Regions from separate parts of the Amycolatopsis sp. NPDC006131 genome, predicted to be linked through region 1. Evidence: riboswitches for the same ligand, from Rfam matches in the RefSeq annotation. Region 1 holds a riboswitch; each other region holds the start of a gene.

Region 1 (5,423 bases):
TCCGAGGCCCAGTTTCGTCACGTCCAGGAACGGGTACGGGTACCAGTCGGTGAAGGCGCCCTGCGTGAAGATGTAGACGAGCCACGCCAAGGGCCACACAAAGGCGCCCGCGACCGTCGACCACGAGATCCGCGGGCGCGGCCCGAACAACAGCGACGCCGCGATCGTCGCCCACGGGGAGATGTAGTGGAAGCCGATGGTCACGGCCAGAGCGGCTCCGGTGAGGTGCACCTGGGGCGCCAGCATGATCGCGAAACCAGCCCGGTGATGAGGATCCCGAGTAGCGCGTCCAGCCGCACCACGCGCCAGACCGGGCCGTCGAAGGTGGTGCGCCACACGAGCACCAGCGCGGCGGCGAGCACGAGCAGGTTGCTCTCGATGGTGAAGTAGCTGAAGAGCCGCCACAGGCGGACCCCGAGGTTGAGCGCCTCGGCCTGGCCGGAGTTCGCGTCGGCGCCGCCGGTGAAGATCAGCGCCAGCTGGACGGCGAGCGAGGCGATCACGACGAGCGCGACGAGCCCGTGCCAGCAGCGGGACACGGTCCGGGACGTTCGAGCCGCGGGAATCAGGTGACCGAAAGTAGCTCGTGGGTCCACGGAGCGCGAGCTCATGGCGCCGGGTCGCGGTCTCCGGCGCGGTGGGGTGGGGTGGGGCGGCGCGAGGGCCGTGGGGGGTGTGGGGCTGGTGGGCGGTGCGCGGGCTGGCGGGCCGGTGAGCCGTTGGGGGTGTCAGGGGCTGGTGGGCGGTGCGCGGGCCGGCGGGCCGGTGAGCCGTGGGCGATGTGTCGGCTGGCGGGCTGGTGGGCTGTGGGGGTTCCAGGGGTTGGTGGATGGTGCGCCGGCTGACGGGCCAGTGGGCCGTGGGGGTGTCAGGGGCTGGTGGATGGTGTGCCGGCTGACGGGCCGGCGGGCTGTCGGGGTGTCAGGGGCTGGTGGGCGGTGTGCCGGCTGACGGGCCGGCGGGCTGTCGGGGTGTCAGGGGCTGGTGGGCGGTGTGCCGGCTGGCGGGCCGGTGGGCCGTGGGGTTCCAGGGGCTGGTGGGCGGTGCGCCGGCTGGTGGGCGGTGCGCGCGCCGCAGGGCGGGTGGACCATGAGCGGTGGGGCGTGCTGAGGTGGCAGGGCGCCTGCTCAGGGCACAGCGGAGCCCGCCGCCGGCGGCTGGGCGACACCGAAAGAACAAGAGAACGCCCAGGCCGGGGAAGCCTGGGCGTTCTCTCGTGAACTGCGGGCGTCGAGCCCGTAACCGCCGATCAGCAGGTCACGTTCACCGATCCGCTCGACTCGAACGACACGTGCACGTGGTCGTAGTGGTTGGCCGTGGCGTCGCCGCGGTCTTCCATCGTCGACCAGCCGCTGCCGTCGTTGTAGCGCTGCCTCCAGATCACGTACTTGACGTTGAACTCGGACTGGTTGGCCAGCAGGTAGTCGGCGATGGCGTTGCCCGTCGACGTGTCCACCATGAAGTCCAGCGCGAGGCCACTGGGGTGGTCGCTCGTGCCGGAGCGGCCCGCTCGGCCGCCGATGTCGTCCACGCCGAACTTCGCGGCGATGTGGTTGCCCACCTTCGCCACGTGCGGCAACGTGCCCTCGAGCACCGACGAGCAGGCGTTCGCCGCCTTGGTCGTCGTCTTCGGGGTCGTCTTCGTGGACTTCGGCGTCGACTTCGAAGTGGTCGACGGCGGGGGCGCCACCGGCGGCGTCGTCGTCACCGGCGGGGGAGGCGGTGGCGGCGTGGTCGTGCTGCTCGACGTGCTCGTCGGGGCCGAGGTCGTCGGCAGCGGCTTCATCTGCGCCGCCATGCTGGCCGTGTCCTGCCTGCTGAAGTTGCCGGTCAGCCAGACCGCGAAGCCCAGCACGAACGCCGCGGCCAGGCCGATCGCCAGGGGGACTCTCAGCGATTTCGCTTTGGATCTATGTCGACCCACCATTCGGAAGATCACCATTTTCGGGGAGGGGACTTTTCGGCCGTTCGGGGGATGGCCGCCCGTGACATTACGAATAGGACACGGAAAAGTCACCAACGAGTGGTCATGGACACAGATCAACTGCGCGTGAAAAAGGCCCGCCGGGGTACCGACGGGCCTTTGACCTGCTGGAACTCAGCCCAGCGCGGCGAGCACGAGAACGGCGAGCAGGGTGATCACGGTGGCCAGAGCGGTGACCCAGGCGCGCTGGGCGGGCGACAGGGCGGGCGTGGTGTTCATGGCGGCGAACCTCGGGGTGAGCAGGGACTTCCGCGCGTGACAGCGCCCGCGACACCCCTGTCGTTACAGACCGGCGGCCGACGTGACCGAAATCACTCCTGCGGTCCCCGATGTCGCGCCGTGTACCAGAACACGGCCCCCGCCGCGGCGATCATCAACCCGAACGCCAGCGTCCCGACCACCACCGCGCGCGTCTCGCCCGGCGGTTCGACGGCGGTGGACGTGACCGCCGAAGCGGTCCCGGCGAGCACTCCCAGCAACAAGGCGACGGCGGCCCCCACGGCGGCCAGTCGCGTGACAACCTTCCTCATGGTGCGTTCCCTCCACCAGGGGCAACGCACGGGACCGGCCGCGAAGTTGCCGGTCCGGCCTAGATCACAGCGCGTCGATCGTGCCGTCGATCTGTTCGGCGAGCGACACGTCCTTCGCGGTGATCCCGCCCGCCGAATGGGTGCTGCACCGGAACGTCACGGTGCGCCACCGGATGTCCATGTCCGGGTGGTGGTTCACGCCCTCGGCGATCTCGGCGACGCGATTGACCACCGCGATGGCCTGCGGAAAGTCGCCGAGTTCGGCCGTGCGCTCCAGCGCGTCGCCCGCGCGCTGCCAGTACGGCAGCTTGTTGAGGGCCTCGGAGATCTCGGTTTCGCTCAGTAGTTCCGCCATGTGCTCCATGGTGGTACGGCGGCGGGTACGCTGCACGGTTGCCACGGGAGTCCGGGTCCACCGGGCTGAGAGGCGGGTTCGCCCCGCGACCGTTCGCACCTGATCCGGATCATGCCGGCGCAGGGAGGGCCCCGACCTTTCTCGCCGGAACGAGCGAGGAGTGGTCATGAGATTCCGCACGGGCGTCCTGGTCGGCCTTGTCGCCGCCCTGACCGCGGGCTGCACGCTGGCCGGCAACGACGCGGAGGACGGCCCGGCCACGGTCACGCTCGTCACCCATGACTCGTTCGCCGCGCCGCAGCAAGTGCTCGACGCCTTCCGGCAGCAGACCGGCATCACGATCAACGTCGTGAAGAAGGGCGACGCGGGCGCGCTCACCAACACCCTGGTGCTCACGAAGGCCAACCCGATCGGCGACGCGGCGTTCGGCGTCGACTCGACCTTCGCCTCGCGCGCGCTCACCGAAGGCGTCTTCGCGCCCTACACCAGCCCCGAGGCCGACCGCGGCCCGCAGCGCTACGCCGTGGACTCCGAGCACCGCCTGTCGGCCGTCGACGTGGGCGACGTCTGCGTCAACATCGACACCGCCTGGTTCGCCGAGCGCGGCATCCCGGAGCCCGCGACCTACGACGACCTGGTCAAGCCGGAGTACAAGGACCTGCTGGTCGTGGAGAACCCGGCCACCAGCTCCCCCGGCCTGGCGTTCCTGCTCGGCACCATCGCCCGCTACGGCGAGCAGAACTGGCAGGCCTACTGGACCCAGCTGAAGGACAACGGCATGCGCGCCGTCGCTGGCTGGGAGGAGGCCTACGGCCAGGACTTCTCCGGCTCCTCCGGCAAGGGGCCGCGTCCGATCGTGGTGTCCTACGCGTCCTCGCCCGCGGCGGAGATCGGCGAGGACGGCAAGCCGCGCACGAAGGCGCTGCTGGACACCTGCTTCCGCCAGGTCGAGTACGCCGGTGTGCTGGCCGGCTCGCCCAACGCGGCCAACGCGCAGAAGGTGATCGACTTCCTGCTGTCCCAGCAGTTCCAGGCGACGGTGGCGGAGAACATGTACGTCTACCCGGCGCGGGAGGGCGTGGCGTTGCCCACGGCGTGGACGACGGCCGCCCCGCTGCCGCCGAACCCGGCGAGCCTGCCCGCCGAGACGGTGCAGGCCGGGCGTGAGCGGTGGATCGAGCAGTGGCGCTCCTTGCTCGGCCAGTGAGCCGTGCCGGGCTCGGGCTGGCGGCACTGGCCGTGCTGCCGCTCGGGTTCCTGGTTGTCTTCTTCGCCTGGCCGGTCGGCGCGATCCTGCGGCTGGGCTTCGTCGACGGCGAGGTGCTCGCCGCGCTGGCCGAGGGCGAGACGTGGCGGCTGGCCTGGTTCACGGTCGCGCAGGCCGCCGGTTCGACCCTGATCGCCGTGGTCGCCGGCCTGCCGGTCGCGTTCCTGCTGGCGCGCGTGCGGCTGCCCGGGGTGGCGGTCGTCCGGACGCTGGTGCTCGTCCCGTTCGTGCTGCCCACCGTGGTGGTGGGCCTCGCGTTCCGGGCGCTGTGGACCGACGGCGGCTGGCTGTCCATCGTGCTGGCCAACGCGTTCTTCAACGTCGCCGTCGTCGGCCGCACGGTCGCCGGGCTGTGGGCGTTGCTGGACTCGCGGGCCGAGGACGCCGCCCGCGCGCTGGGCGCGTCCCGCTGGCGTGCGTTCCGCTCGGTGACGCTGCCCGCGCTGATGCCGGCGATCACGTCCGCGGCCGCCGTCGTGTTCCTGTTCTGCGCCACCAGTTTCGGTGTGGTGCTGATCCTCGGCGGCGCGCGGTACCGCACGCTGGAGACCGAGATCTACCTGCGCACCGAGAACCTGCTCGACCTGACCGGCGCGGCGGCGCTGTCGCTGGTGCAGATCGCCGCCGTGCTGGGCGCGCTGCTGCTCGGCGCGGCCGCTCGCCGCCGCCGGGAGAGCGCGTTGCGGCTGCGGTCGCGCCGGGAGACCGCGCGCCGCCCGGTCGGCGGGGAGTGGGCCGTGGTCGGCGCCGCGGTCGTCGTGCTCGGCCTGCTGCTGACCCCGATCGTCGCATTGCTGGTGCGCTCGGTGTCCACCGCGGACGGCTGGAGCCTGGCCGGTTACCGGGCGCTGTCCAGCACCGGCAACGACGGCACGCTCCAGGTGTCCGGCTGGGACGCGGCGCTGAACTCGCTGCGCACCGCGACCGACGCGACGGTGCTGGCGATGGTCATCGGCGTGTCGGCGTCGGTGCTGCTGGTCGCGTTGCGCCGGTCGCCGGGACGGCTCGCGCGCGGCGTCGGCGAGTCGATGGACGCCGCGCTGATGCTGCCGCTCGGCGTGTCCGCGGTGACCGTCGGGTTCGGCTACCTCATCACGCTCGACGCGCTGCCGGGCGACCTGCGCCGGTCGCCGCTGCTGGTGCCGCTCGCGCAGGCGCTGGTGGTGATCCCGCTGGTGATCCGCACGGTGCTGCCCGTGGTGCGGTCGATCGACGACCGCCTGCGCCAAGCCGCGGCCACCCTCGGCGCGAGCCCGGCGCGGGTGTGGCGCGAGATCGACGTGCCGC
Region 2 (5,423 bases), on a different contig from region 1:
CCGGCATCGACATGCCCCGCGCCAGGCCCGCGGTCAGCGCCGACGCCATCGCGTCGCCCGCGCCGTGCGTGTGCGGCGTGGAGAACCTCGGCCCGGGGAGTTCGATGAACGTCCGGCCGTCGTAGAGCAGGTCCACGCACTCCGGGTCGCTGGTCAGGTGACCGCTCTTCACCAGCACGTACTTCGGCCCGAGCTCTTTCAGCGCCACCGCCGCGTCGTGCATGCCCGCGCGGTCGGTCACCTCGATCCCGGTCAGCAGGCGCACCTCGTCCAGGTTCGGCGTGATCACCGCGGCCCGCGGCAGCAGCAGGTCCCGCAGCGCGGCCAGCCCGGCCGCGTCGAACAGCGGGTGCCCGTGCATCGACGCGGCCACCGGGTCGACCACGAACGGCACCTTCGAGTCCCGCCCGATCTCCGCCCGGTCGCACGCCTCCGCGACCGCCTCGATGATCTCCGCGGAGGCCAGCATGCCGGTCTTCGCCGCCTGCATGCCCATGTCCGCGGCCACGGCCTCGATCTGCCCGGCCACGATCCGCGCCGGGATGTCGGACCGGTCGTGCACGCCGAGCGTGTTCTGCACGGTCACCGCCGTGACCGCGACGAGGCCGTGCACCCCGCAGGTCAGGAACGTGCGCAGGTCCGCCTGCAACCCCGCGGCACCACCGGAGTCGGATCCGGCGATGGTCAGGGCGGCAGGCGGACTCGCGTTCTGGCTCATGCCCCCAGTGTCGCAAACCCGCCGATCAAGCGAGCCGCCAGAACGGGGACACCGGCCCGACGCCCTCGCCCAGCGGGTACGCCTCGGCCACGCACCGCTCGATGAACCGCTTGCCCTCGTCCACCGCGTCCGGCACCCCGAGCCCCTTGGCGAGGAACGCGGTGATCGACGAGGCCAGCGTGTCGCCGCCGCCGTGCGTGTGCGGCGTGTCGATTCGCCGCGCGGACAGCTCGATGAACTGCACGCCGTCGGACAGCAGGTCGACGCACTCCGGGTCGTCGTAGAGGTGCCCGCCCTTGACCAGTACCCACATCGGACCCAGCGCCAGCAGCGCCCGTGCCGCGTCGCGCTGGCTGGCCCTGTCGGTGACCTCGACGCCGGTGAGCAGCCGGACCTCGTCCAGGTTCGGGGTCACCAGCGTCGCGCGCGGGAACAGTTCCGTGCGGATGGCTTCCAGCGCCTCCTCGCGCAGCAGGGCGTCCCCGTGCATCGACGCCGCCACCGGGTCCACCACGAACGGCACGTCCGCGTTGCGTCCGATGTGGACCTCGTCGAGCGTCTTGGCGACGGCGGTGATGATCTCCGCCGTCGCCAGCATGCCGGTCTTGGCCGCGTCCACGCCCATGTCCCCGGCAACGGCCTTGATCTGCGCCGACACGACGTCCGGCGGGATCTCGGTGAAGCCCTGCACACCGACGGAGTTCTGCACGGTGACCGCGGTGATCGCGGTCATCCCGTGCACCCCGCAGGCGAAGAACGCCCGCAGGTCGGCCTGGATCCCCGCCCCACCGCCGGAATCGCTCCCGGCGATGGTCAGCGCGGTCTTCGGGGTGACGCTCATTACGGCTGGACCACCGGGAGGTAGACCTGCTTGCCGTTCTCGGCGAACTCGGCCGACTTCTCCTGCATCCCGGCCTCGATCGCATCCACAGTGGACAGCCCGTGCTCCTCGGCGTACTTGCGGACGTCCTGGGTGATCCGCATGGAGCAGAACTTCGGCCCGCACATCGAGCAGAAGTGCGCCGTCTTGGCGGGCTCGGCGGGCAGTGTCTCGTCGTGGAACGAGCGCGCGGTGTCCGGGTCGAGCGAGAGGTTGAACTGGTCGGTCCAGCGGAACTCGAAGCGGGCCTTGGACAGCTCGTCGTCCCAGTCCTGGGCGTACTGGTGGCCCTTGGCGAGGTCAGCGGCGTGCGCGGCGATCTTGTACGCGATCACGCCCGCCTTCACGTCGTCCCGGTTGGGCAGGCCCAGGTGCTCCTTCGGCGTCACGTAGCACAGCATCGCCGTGCCGTACCAGCCGATCTGCGCCGCGCCGATGGCGGAGGTGATGTGGTCGTAGGCCGGCGCGATGTCCGTCGTGAGTGGACCGAGCGTGTAGAACGGGGCCTCGCCGCAGAGCCGTTCCTCCAGCTCCACGTTCTCCTTGATCTTGTGCATCGGCACGTGGCCGGGGCCCTCGATCATCACCTGGACGTCGTGGGCGCGCGCGGTGTGCGTGAGCTCGCCGAGCGTCTCCAGCTCCGCGAACTGGGCGCGGTCGTTGGCGTCCGCGATCGAGCCGGGGCGCAGGCCGTCGCCGAGCGAGAACGTCACGTCGTAGGCGCGCAGGATCTCGCACAGCTCCTCGAAGTGCGTGTACAGGAACGACTCCTTGTGGTGCGCCAGGCACCACGCGGCCATGATCGAACCGCCGCGGGAGACGATGCCGGTGACCCGGTTCGCGGTCAGCGGGATGTAGCGCAGCAGCACGCCGGCGTGCACGGTCATGTAGTCCACGCCCTGCTCGCACTGCTCGATCACGGTGTCCCGGTAGACCTCCCAGGACAGCTTGGCCGGATCGCCGTCCACCTTCTCCAGGGCCTGGTAGATCGGCACGGTGCCGACCGGGACGGGGGAGTTGCGCATGATCCACTCGCGGGTTTCGTGGATGCGCTTGCCGGTGGACAGGTCCATGATCGTGTCGGCGCCCCAGCGGGTCGCCCACACCATCTTGTCGACCTCCTCCTCGACCGACGACCACACGGCCGAGTTGCCCATGTTCGCGTTGACCTTCACCAGGAAGTTCTTCCCGATGATCGCGGGCTCGCTCTCCGGGTGGTTGCGGTTGACCGGGATGACCGCCCGACCCGCGGCCACCTCGTCGCGCACGAACTCGGGCGTGACCCGCTCGCGCGCGGCGATGAACTCCATCTCGCGGGTGATCACGCCGGCCTTGGCGAAGCCCAGCTGCGTGTTGTGCTCCCGGTTCGCGATCCAGTCGGCACGCAGCGGCGCTAGTCCACTGTGGACGTCGATCGCGACGTCGGGGTCGGTGTACGGGCCGGAGGTGTCGTAGACGTCGAAGTGGTCGCCGTTGGTCAGCTCGATGCGGCGGGCCGGGACCTTCAGCCCGTTTTCGGTGTGGTGGTAGACCTTCCGGGATCCGGTGATCGGCCCGGTGGTCACGGTCGGCGCGACGTTCTTGCCGTTTTCCAGCGTCGTCACTAGAAATACTCCCTACGCCGGCATTACCCGGTCAGGTTCAGCGGTCGGCGGCGCCGGGTCCCAACGGACACCAGCCGCCCTCTCAGCCCGCCAAGGCGCGAGCTCCCGCGTGTTCGGTTGTCCGTCCGACCATGCCACGTCGCGCGGCAGACCTCAAGAGCACGACGGTGAGACCGCTCACCCGCGCTGGAGTTTCACACCGGTGTCAGCCTCTAGGTTGACGATCATGCGAACCACGGCCGCGCTGATCGCGCTCGGCGCCTGTCTCTTCGTGGTCGTCACGGCGGAGACGCTCGTGATCGGACTGCTGCCCGCGTTGTCGGCCGACCTGCGGGTGCCGGTGCCCTCGGCCGGCCTGCTCGTGGCCGGGTACGCGCTGACGGTGACCATCGGCGGTCCGCTCGTGACGGCCGCGACCCTGCGGGTGCCGCGAAAGGCGGCGCTGCTCGGGCTGGTCGCGGTGTTCGCGGCGGGCAACGCGCTCGCGGCGAGCGCGACCGGGTTCGGCGTGCTGCTGGCCGCGCGGGTCGTCACCGCGCTGACGCACAGCACGTTCTTCGCGATCGCGCTCGTGCTGGCCGCGTCGATGGTCCACCCGTCGAAGCGCGGGTGGGCCATCGCGTTCGTGTCGACCGGGCTGAACCTGGCGACCGTCCTCGGCGCGCCGCTGGGCACCCTAGTGGGTGAGGCGTACGGGTGGCGGACGTCGTTCTGGTTGCTGGCGGTCGTGGCGCTGGCCGCGATGGCGGCGGTGGCGCTGCTGGTGCCCGCCGCCCGGACCGCGGAACCGCCGCGGCTGGGACCGGAGCTGCGGGCGCTGGTGACGCGGCCGGTGCTGGTGCTGCTGGCGGTGACGCTGGTGACGGAGACCGGGTTCTTCGTGGCCTACACCTACCTGTCGCCGATCCTCGGCCGGATCTTCCCGCCCGGCGGGGTGGTCGTGCTGCTCATGGTGTTCGGCGCCGGGGCGCTGTGCGGGAACCTGGCAGGCGGGCGGCTCGCGGACCGGTGGCCGTGGGCTTCGCTGCGGGTGCTCATCGCGGCGCTGGCGGCGGCGATGGTCCTCTTCGCGGCGATCGCTTCGGTGCGAGCCGGGGCGGTAGTCGGCGTGTTCGCACTGGGCGCGGTGGCGTTCGCGCTGGTCCCCGGGTTGCAGACGCGGGTGGTGGTGGCCGCCGCCGGAGCGCCGACGCTGGCGGTCGCGGTCTACACGTCGATCTTCAACCTGGGCATCAGCGCGGGCGCGTGGCTGGGCGGGCGCGCGTTGTCGGCCGGCGCCGCGCTGGGCGCGCTGCCGCTGCTGGGCGCGGTCGGCGTGCTCGGCGGGCTGGTCGTGTCAGCTCTCCACCGCGCCCGAGGTTTTCAGTCCGGCCGGCGCAGCCCGGCGACGAGGAGGCCGACCAGGCGGCGCGCGTCGTAGGGGTGCTTGCTGCTCGCGCCCGCACAGAGACCGCCGATGCCGCGCATCAGCTCGTACGCGTCGAGGTCGCCGTGGATCTCGCCCGACGCGGCTTCGAGCAGCTGTGTGCAGACCGGGACGAGCCGCTCCAGGAAGTAGGAGTGCAGGGGGTCGTAGCAGGGGTCGTCGGACTGCAGCACGGCGGGCAGGCCCTGCTTGGTGATCACGAAGTCGACGAACCGGTCGAGCCACTCCGCGAGGGCGGCGTACGGGGTCGCGCTGGCGGCGAGCAGCGCCGGACCGGCCTCGGCGAGCGCTTCCACCTGGTGCCGGTAGACCGCGATGATCAGGTCCGCCCTGGTGGGGAAGTGGCGGTAGATCGTGGCGGTCCCGACGCCCGCCTTGGCCGCGATGTCGCGGATCGGTGCCTCCACCCCGGACGCGACGAAGACCGCGGCCGCCGCGTCGAGCAGGGCTTTCTGGTTGCGCCGCGCGTCGGCCCGCTTGGGTGCGCTGTCGTCCACGCCGTCCATTCTCCCACCCGGTGGTAGCTAAGCGGGACACTGTCCCGTATGTTAACCGGGACAGTGTCCCGTTTCTGATCGGAGCGAACGATGACGACCTACCTGCTGGTGCACGGCGCGTGGCACACCGGGGAGTGCTGGACGCGGGTGACGCCGTTGCTGGAGGCGGCCGGGCACCGCGTGCTCGCGCCGACGCTGACCGGCTACGGCGACACGGCGCACCTGGCCGGCCCCGAGGTCGGCCTCGACACGCACGTCGCGGACGTGACCGGGCTGATCCGCGCGGAGGACCTCACCG
Region 3 (5,423 bases), on a different contig from region 1:
AGCTCGTGCACCCGCGTCGACCGCAGGTCCAGCAGCATCCGCTCGCCCTGCGGGGTGGCCGTCGCCAGCCAGGCGCGCCGGTCGATCGGGTCGGGCTCGCGGCTCGCCCAGCCGGCGTCGACCAGCGAGGCGACTATCCGCGACATCGTCGCGGCCGCCACGCCCTCCTTCGCCGCCAGGTCGCCGAGCCGCATCGGCCCGAAGGCGACCAGCGTCGACAGCGCGGAAATGGAGCCGTGGCCGGGCCCGGGTGTGCCTGCCTGCCGCAGCGACCGGGACAGCCGGCCGACGGCGAGGAACAACCGCCCAGCGACGTCCTCGGTTGACTCAACCACTCTCGAGCTCCTTCGCCTCGCCGACCGCTCGGGTGCGCTAAACCATACGTGCTCGCCGCGGCAAACCGAGGTGAAGCCGGGTTTTTCAGCGCGGCGGGCTGGACGCGTGCGCCCAGAACCGCTGCGGGATCCGGCCCGCCTGCCGGGCCAGCCGCCCGGCGACCACCGCCGAGCGCATCGCGTACGCCATCCGCTCCGGGTCCTGCGCCCTGGTCACCGCCGTGGACAGCAACACCGCGTCGCACCCCAGCTCCATCGCGAGGGCCGCGTCGGAGGCCGTGCCGATGCCCGCGTCGAGGATGATCGGCACGCCCGCGCGGGCCACGATCAGCTCGATGTTGTGCGGGTTGCGGATGCCCAGCCCGGTGCCGATCGGCGCGCCCAGCGGCATCACCGCGGCGCACCCGGCCTCCTCCAGCCGCAGCGCGAGCACCGGGTCGTCGTTCGTGTAGGCGAACACGGTGAACCCGTCGGCGACGAGCTGCTCGGCCGCGTCGAGCGTCTCGACCGGGTCGGGCAGCAGCGTCCGGTCGTCGGCGTGCACCTCGAGCTTGATCAGGTCGGTCTCCAGCGCCTCGCGGGCCAGGCGCGCGGTCAGCACGGCCTCCGCGGCGCTGCGGCAGCCCGCGGTGTTCGGCAGGAGCCGGATCCCGAGGCGGCGCAGCAGGTCCAGCACACCGGAGCCGCCCTCGGCGTCCGCGCGGCGCAGCGCGACCGTCGTCAGCTCGGTGCCGGACGCGACGAGCGCCCGTTCCAGCACCGACAGGTTCGCCGCGCCACCGGTTCCGATGATCAGCCGTGACCCGAGCTTGTGCTCGCCGATCACGAGCTGGTCGCCGTCGAACATGACCTCACCCACCTTGCACCGCCGTCAGGATCTCCAGCCGCGCGCCGGCGGGGACGGTCCTGGCCGTCCACTCGCCGCGTCGCACGACCTCGCCGTTGAGGGCGACCGCGACGCCGCGCTCGGGCGCGTCGACCGCCTTGAGCACGTCGGTCACCGTCGCGTCGTCGGGGACCTCCCGCCACTGCCCGTTGACTTGCACTTCCATCAGACCCCTCCTGTTCCGAGCCGGGCCGGGTCCGCCGCGAGCGCCTCCTCGGGCGGTTTCTCCCCGGCCAGCCAAGCCACGACGGCGTCGGCGGTCACCGGCGCCATGAGCAGACCGTTGCGGTGGTGACCGGTCGCGGCGAGGACGCCGTCGCCGAGGTCACCGATGAACGGGAGCGTGTCGGTGCTGGCCGCGCGCAGCCCGGCCGCGGTTTCGATCAGCTCGTACTCGTCGATGCTGGGGAAGATCCGCTCGGCGCCTTCGAGCAGCTCGCGCACGCCGCGGGCGCTCACGGTGTCGTCGAAACCGGCCTCGTACTGCGTCGCGCCGAGGACCAGCTCGCCGCCTTCGCGCGGCACGAGGTACACCGGTCGCCCCTCGACGACGGCGCGCACCGTGCGCGTGGGCGGTGGCAGGCTCGTGCGCCGCGCGCGCAGGCGGAGGATCTCGCCCTTGAGCGGACGGACACCTCGCGCGAGCACCGGGTGCAGCCGGGCGCTGTGCGCGCCGGCGGCGACGACAACGACGTCGCACCGGACCTCGCAGTGGGCCGTGCGGACGCGGCCGGGCTCGACAGCCACCGCCTCGTCGCCGGTGAACTCGGCGCCGTGCTCGAGCGCGGCGGCTTCGAGGGCGCGGAGCAGCTTTCGGTTGTCGACCGCCAGGTCGCCGGGCACGAGCAGGCCGCCGCGCACCGCGCCGAGCCCGGGTTCGAGCGAGCGCAGCCTGCGGCCGGTGACCTGCTCGACCTCGCGGCCGACCGACCGCAGGTAGCCGGCGAGGATGTCCAGCTGGTCGGCGTCGGCCCGGTCCAGTGCCACGACGATCGTGCCGGCCCGGGACAGCCCCGGGTCGCCGCCGTCTGCCGCAAGCGCTTGCGCGAACGTGGGCCAGCGCCTGAGGGACTCCTCGCCGAGAGCGAGGGAGTCCTCCTCGCCGGGCCAGGCCTCGGTGACGGGGGCCAGCATGCCGCCGGCGACCCAGGACGCGCCGCGGCCGGGCGCGGGGTCGACGACGGTGACGCGGTGCCCGGCCGCCGCGGCGCGCCAGGCCACGGACAGGCCGATGACCCCGCCGCCGACGACGGCCACGTGCTGGTTGCTCATGAGAATCACGCTCCCTGCGCCGGCATGATCCGGATCAGGTTCCACGGTCGGAGCGCTGGCAGCTCCCTCTCAGCCCGTGGCTCGGGCTCCCGTGCGGACACCTCCACCCTAACGTGCGAGATAGGGTTCAGGCCATGCCAGGGCTCAGTGGTGACGAGATCAGGAAACGCCTCGACGCGGCGCGGCTCTACCTGTGCACCGGGGACCGGCCGGACCTGGCCGAGTTCGCCGACGCCGCACTGGCCGGCGGCGTGGACATCATCCAGCTGCGGGACAAGCGGGACGGGGCGCCGCTGGAGGCCCGTCAGGAGTTGGCCGCGCTGGAGATCCTGGCGGAGGCGTGCGCGCGGCACGGGGCGCTGCTGGCGGTGAACGACCGGGCGGACATCGCGGCGGCCGTCGACGCCGACGTGCTGCACCTGGGGCAGGACGACCTGCCGGTGCCGCTGGCGCGGCGGGTGATCGGCGACGAGCCGGTGATCGGCCGCTCGACGCACGACCGTCCACAGGCCGAGGCCGCGGCTGTGGAAGAAGGTGTGGACTACTTCTGCACCGGCCCCTGCTGGCCGACGCCGACGAAGCCCGGCCGTTCCGCGCCGGGCCTGGACTTGGTGCGCTCGACCGCGGCGCTCGACACCGCGCGCCCGTGGTTCGCCATCGGAGGCATCGACGCCGAGCGGCTGCCGGAAGTGCTGGCGGCGGGCGCGTCGCGGATCGTGGTGGTGCGGGCGATCACCGAGGCCGAGGATCCGGCTGCGGCCGCTCGCGCGCTGCGGGCACAGCTGGACTGAGCCGGGCAGCTCGGCGCCTGCACCTCAGGCTCCCGACCGCACGCGCTGGCGAACGGCCGCGCCCTCACCGCCACCCGCGCGCGGCTCTCTGGCCCGGACACGGGCGGGCCGCCAGCGGCCGTCACGCGACCGGCTGCCCGAGGAGCTGGCGGCGGCCGCCTCACGATCGTGATGGCTCGCGCCATCACCGCCGCCCGCGCGCTGCGGGCACAGCTGGACTGACACGGGCCGTCGTGGCCGTGGCTCGCCCGAGCGGTAGCCGAGTGTGGTTCCGCCGCGGTCAAGCCAGACCGACGGACGCCCCAGAACGGCGGGGAGGCTCTCAAGCCACCCGCAGGCGGTCGAGCCGCTCGTGCAGCATCGCGCGAGCCGACTCCGCCGTGCGGCGGCCGAGCAGGATCTGCACCGTGAGGCCGTCCGCGAGGGCGATGAGCGTCTCCGCCTCCGCCGGGACATCCACGCCGGCCCGCACCTCGCCGGCGTCCTGCGCGGCCCGCAACAACACGGCGAGCAACTCCGCCAGCCCGGCGTAGTGGCCGCGCTGCACCTCCGCCAGCGCGGGGTCGACCGCCGACTGCGCGGTGAACGCCATCCACACCCGCGCCTCCACCGGGTCGTCGGCCGCGAGCATCGCCGTCAGCGTCTCCGCGAGCATCGTCACCGGTGACGCGGAACCGCCGATCCTGGCCTGCGCCCGCTCGCTGATCCGCCGGTTCACGTGCTCCTGCGCGAAGACCAGCATGTCCTCCTTGGTGCTGAAGCACCGCTGGACCGCGCCCATCGACACGCCCGCCTCACCGGCCACCTCGCGCAGGCTCACGCCCTCCAGCCCACGCCGGCTGATCAGCGCGCACACGGCGTCCGCGATCTGCCGCCGCCGGTCGTCGTGGTCGATCTTCCTGGGCATGCCGCCACTGTACCGATGCGAGCGCATCGGATCGTGCTACGGTTTCGATGCAGTCGCATCGGAAACGGAGGCGCCATGAACAACGCCCAGAAAGCCCGCTGGATCGTGGGCACGCTCCTGTTCGTCCAGGGCTTCGGCTCGGCCGTCACGGACGCCCTGTGGAACACCACGTTCGGCGTCGCCGGCCTGCTCCGGGCCGCCGGCTTGCCCGGCTGGTTCGACCACGTGGCCGGCACCGTCGGCGCGATCCTGCTGATCTGGGCGCTCACCCGAACCAGCAGGGCGACCGGCCGTGCGTGAACTCGGCCGCCGGGCCTTCCTCGGCACGACCGCGCTCGCGGCCGCGGGCTGCACCCCACCAAAGGCAACCACGGCGGACCCGGTCTTCGTGCTCGTCCACGGCGCCAACGGCAACGCGGGCTCCTTCGCCCCGGTGGTCGCCGAACTGACCCTCGCCGGCCACCGGGCCCTGGCCGTCGACCTCCCCGGCCACGGCCCGCGGGGACACTTCCCGGTCAGCTACCAGACCCCGCAGGACCTGGCCGTCTTCGCGGCCGAACCGTCACCGCTCGCGGGGATCACACTGGCCGACACCGTCGCGCACGTCACCGCCGTGGTCCGCCGGGCGGCGGCGCTTGGCCCGGTGGTCCTCGTCGGCCACAGCCTCGGCGGCGCGACGATCACCGGCGTCGCCAACCAGGTCCCCGGCCTCGTCGCCCGGCTGGTCTACCTGTCCGCCTTCTGCTGCGTCCGCCTGCGCAGCGTTCTCGACTGCTTCCTGACCCCGGAAGCGGCCGGCTCGCTCCTGCCCGCCATCCCCGGCATCGGGGATCCGCAGGCCAACGGCGTGGGACGGACGAACTGGCGGTCGGCGGACCCCGCGTTCCTCGCGGCGGCGAAGGCCGCACTCGCTGCGGACTACGCGGACAGCACGTTCCGCGCCGCCCTGAACGCGATGGAGCCCGACGAATCGTGGGCCCTGACCACCGGTGACGCGCGCGGCGACCCGGCGACGTGGGGCCGGGTGCCGCGCACCTACCTGCGCTGCACGCGGGACCGGGCCATCCCCCTCGCGCTGCAGGACCGGATGATCCGGGAGGCCGACGAAGCGACCCCGCGCAACCGGTTCGACGTGCGCGACCTGGACGCGCCCCACCTCGGCCCCGAGGACCCGCGCGAACTGGCCGTCCTGCTCGCCGGCTGACACGAAACAGGCCCTTCGCGAAAACTCG

Evidence for each region. A riboswitch is a leader RNA that binds a small molecule or an ion and turns the genes downstream of it on or off. The one in region 1 is predicted to bind thiamine pyrophosphate.
Region 2: it holds a riboswitch for thiamine pyrophosphate, as region 1 does, so the genes downstream of both, thiC (phosphomethylpyrimidine synthase ThiC) here and ABZ215_RS29935 (thiamine ABC transporter substrate-binding protein) in region 1, are expected to answer to the same signal.
Region 3: it holds a riboswitch for thiamine pyrophosphate, as region 1 does, so the genes downstream of both, thiO (glycine oxidase ThiO) here and ABZ215_RS29935 (thiamine ABC transporter substrate-binding protein) in region 1, are expected to answer to the same signal.

What each region holds. Positions count from the first base shown of each region.
Region 1 is NZ_JBEXTX010000074.1:13,186-18,608, reverse strand. It holds gene ABZ215_RS29965 (Pr6Pr family membrane protein) at 1-246, opposite strand, end outside; gene ABZ215_RS29960 (hypothetical protein) at 201-539, opposite strand; gene ABZ215_RS29955 (hypothetical protein) at 1,250-1,570, opposite strand; gene ABZ215_RS29950 (hypothetical protein) at 1,548-2,054, shown strand; gene ABZ215_RS29945 (hypothetical protein) at 2,296-2,514, opposite strand; gene ABZ215_RS29940 (4a-hydroxytetrahydrobiopterin dehydratase) at 2,579-2,869, opposite strand; TPP riboswitch at 2,903-3,013, shown strand; gene ABZ215_RS29935 (thiamine ABC transporter substrate-binding protein) at 3,036-4,076, shown strand; gene ABZ215_RS29930 (iron ABC transporter permease) at 4,073-5,423, shown strand, end outside.
Region 2 is NZ_JBEXTX010000058.1:34,373-39,795, reverse strand. It holds gene thiD (bifunctional hydroxymethylpyrimidine kinase/phosphomethylpyrimidine kinase) at 1-718, opposite strand, end outside; gene thiD (bifunctional hydroxymethylpyrimidine kinase/phosphomethylpyrimidine kinase) at 744-1,559, opposite strand; gene thiC (phosphomethylpyrimidine synthase ThiC) at 1,559-3,202, opposite strand; TPP riboswitch at 3,195-3,321, opposite strand; gene ABZ215_RS26475 (MFS transporter) at 3,429-4,622, shown strand; gene ABZ215_RS26470 (TetR/AcrR family transcriptional regulator) at 4,565-5,134, opposite strand; gene ABZ215_RS26465 (alpha/beta hydrolase) at 5,216-5,423, shown strand, end outside.
Region 3 is NZ_JBEXTX010000058.1:40,267-45,689, forward strand. It holds gene ABZ215_RS26495 (MarR family transcriptional regulator) at 1-335, opposite strand, end outside; gene ABZ215_RS26500 (thiazole synthase) at 421-1,182, opposite strand; gene thiS (sulfur carrier protein ThiS) at 1,187-1,387, opposite strand; gene thiO (glycine oxidase ThiO) at 1,387-2,493, opposite strand; TPP riboswitch at 2,488-2,596, opposite strand; gene thiE (thiamine phosphate synthase) at 2,628-3,284, shown strand; gene ABZ215_RS26520 (TetR/AcrR family transcriptional regulator) at 3,607-4,191, opposite strand; gene ABZ215_RS26525 (hypothetical protein) at 4,267-4,491, shown strand; gene ABZ215_RS26530 (alpha/beta fold hydrolase) at 4,484-5,395, shown strand.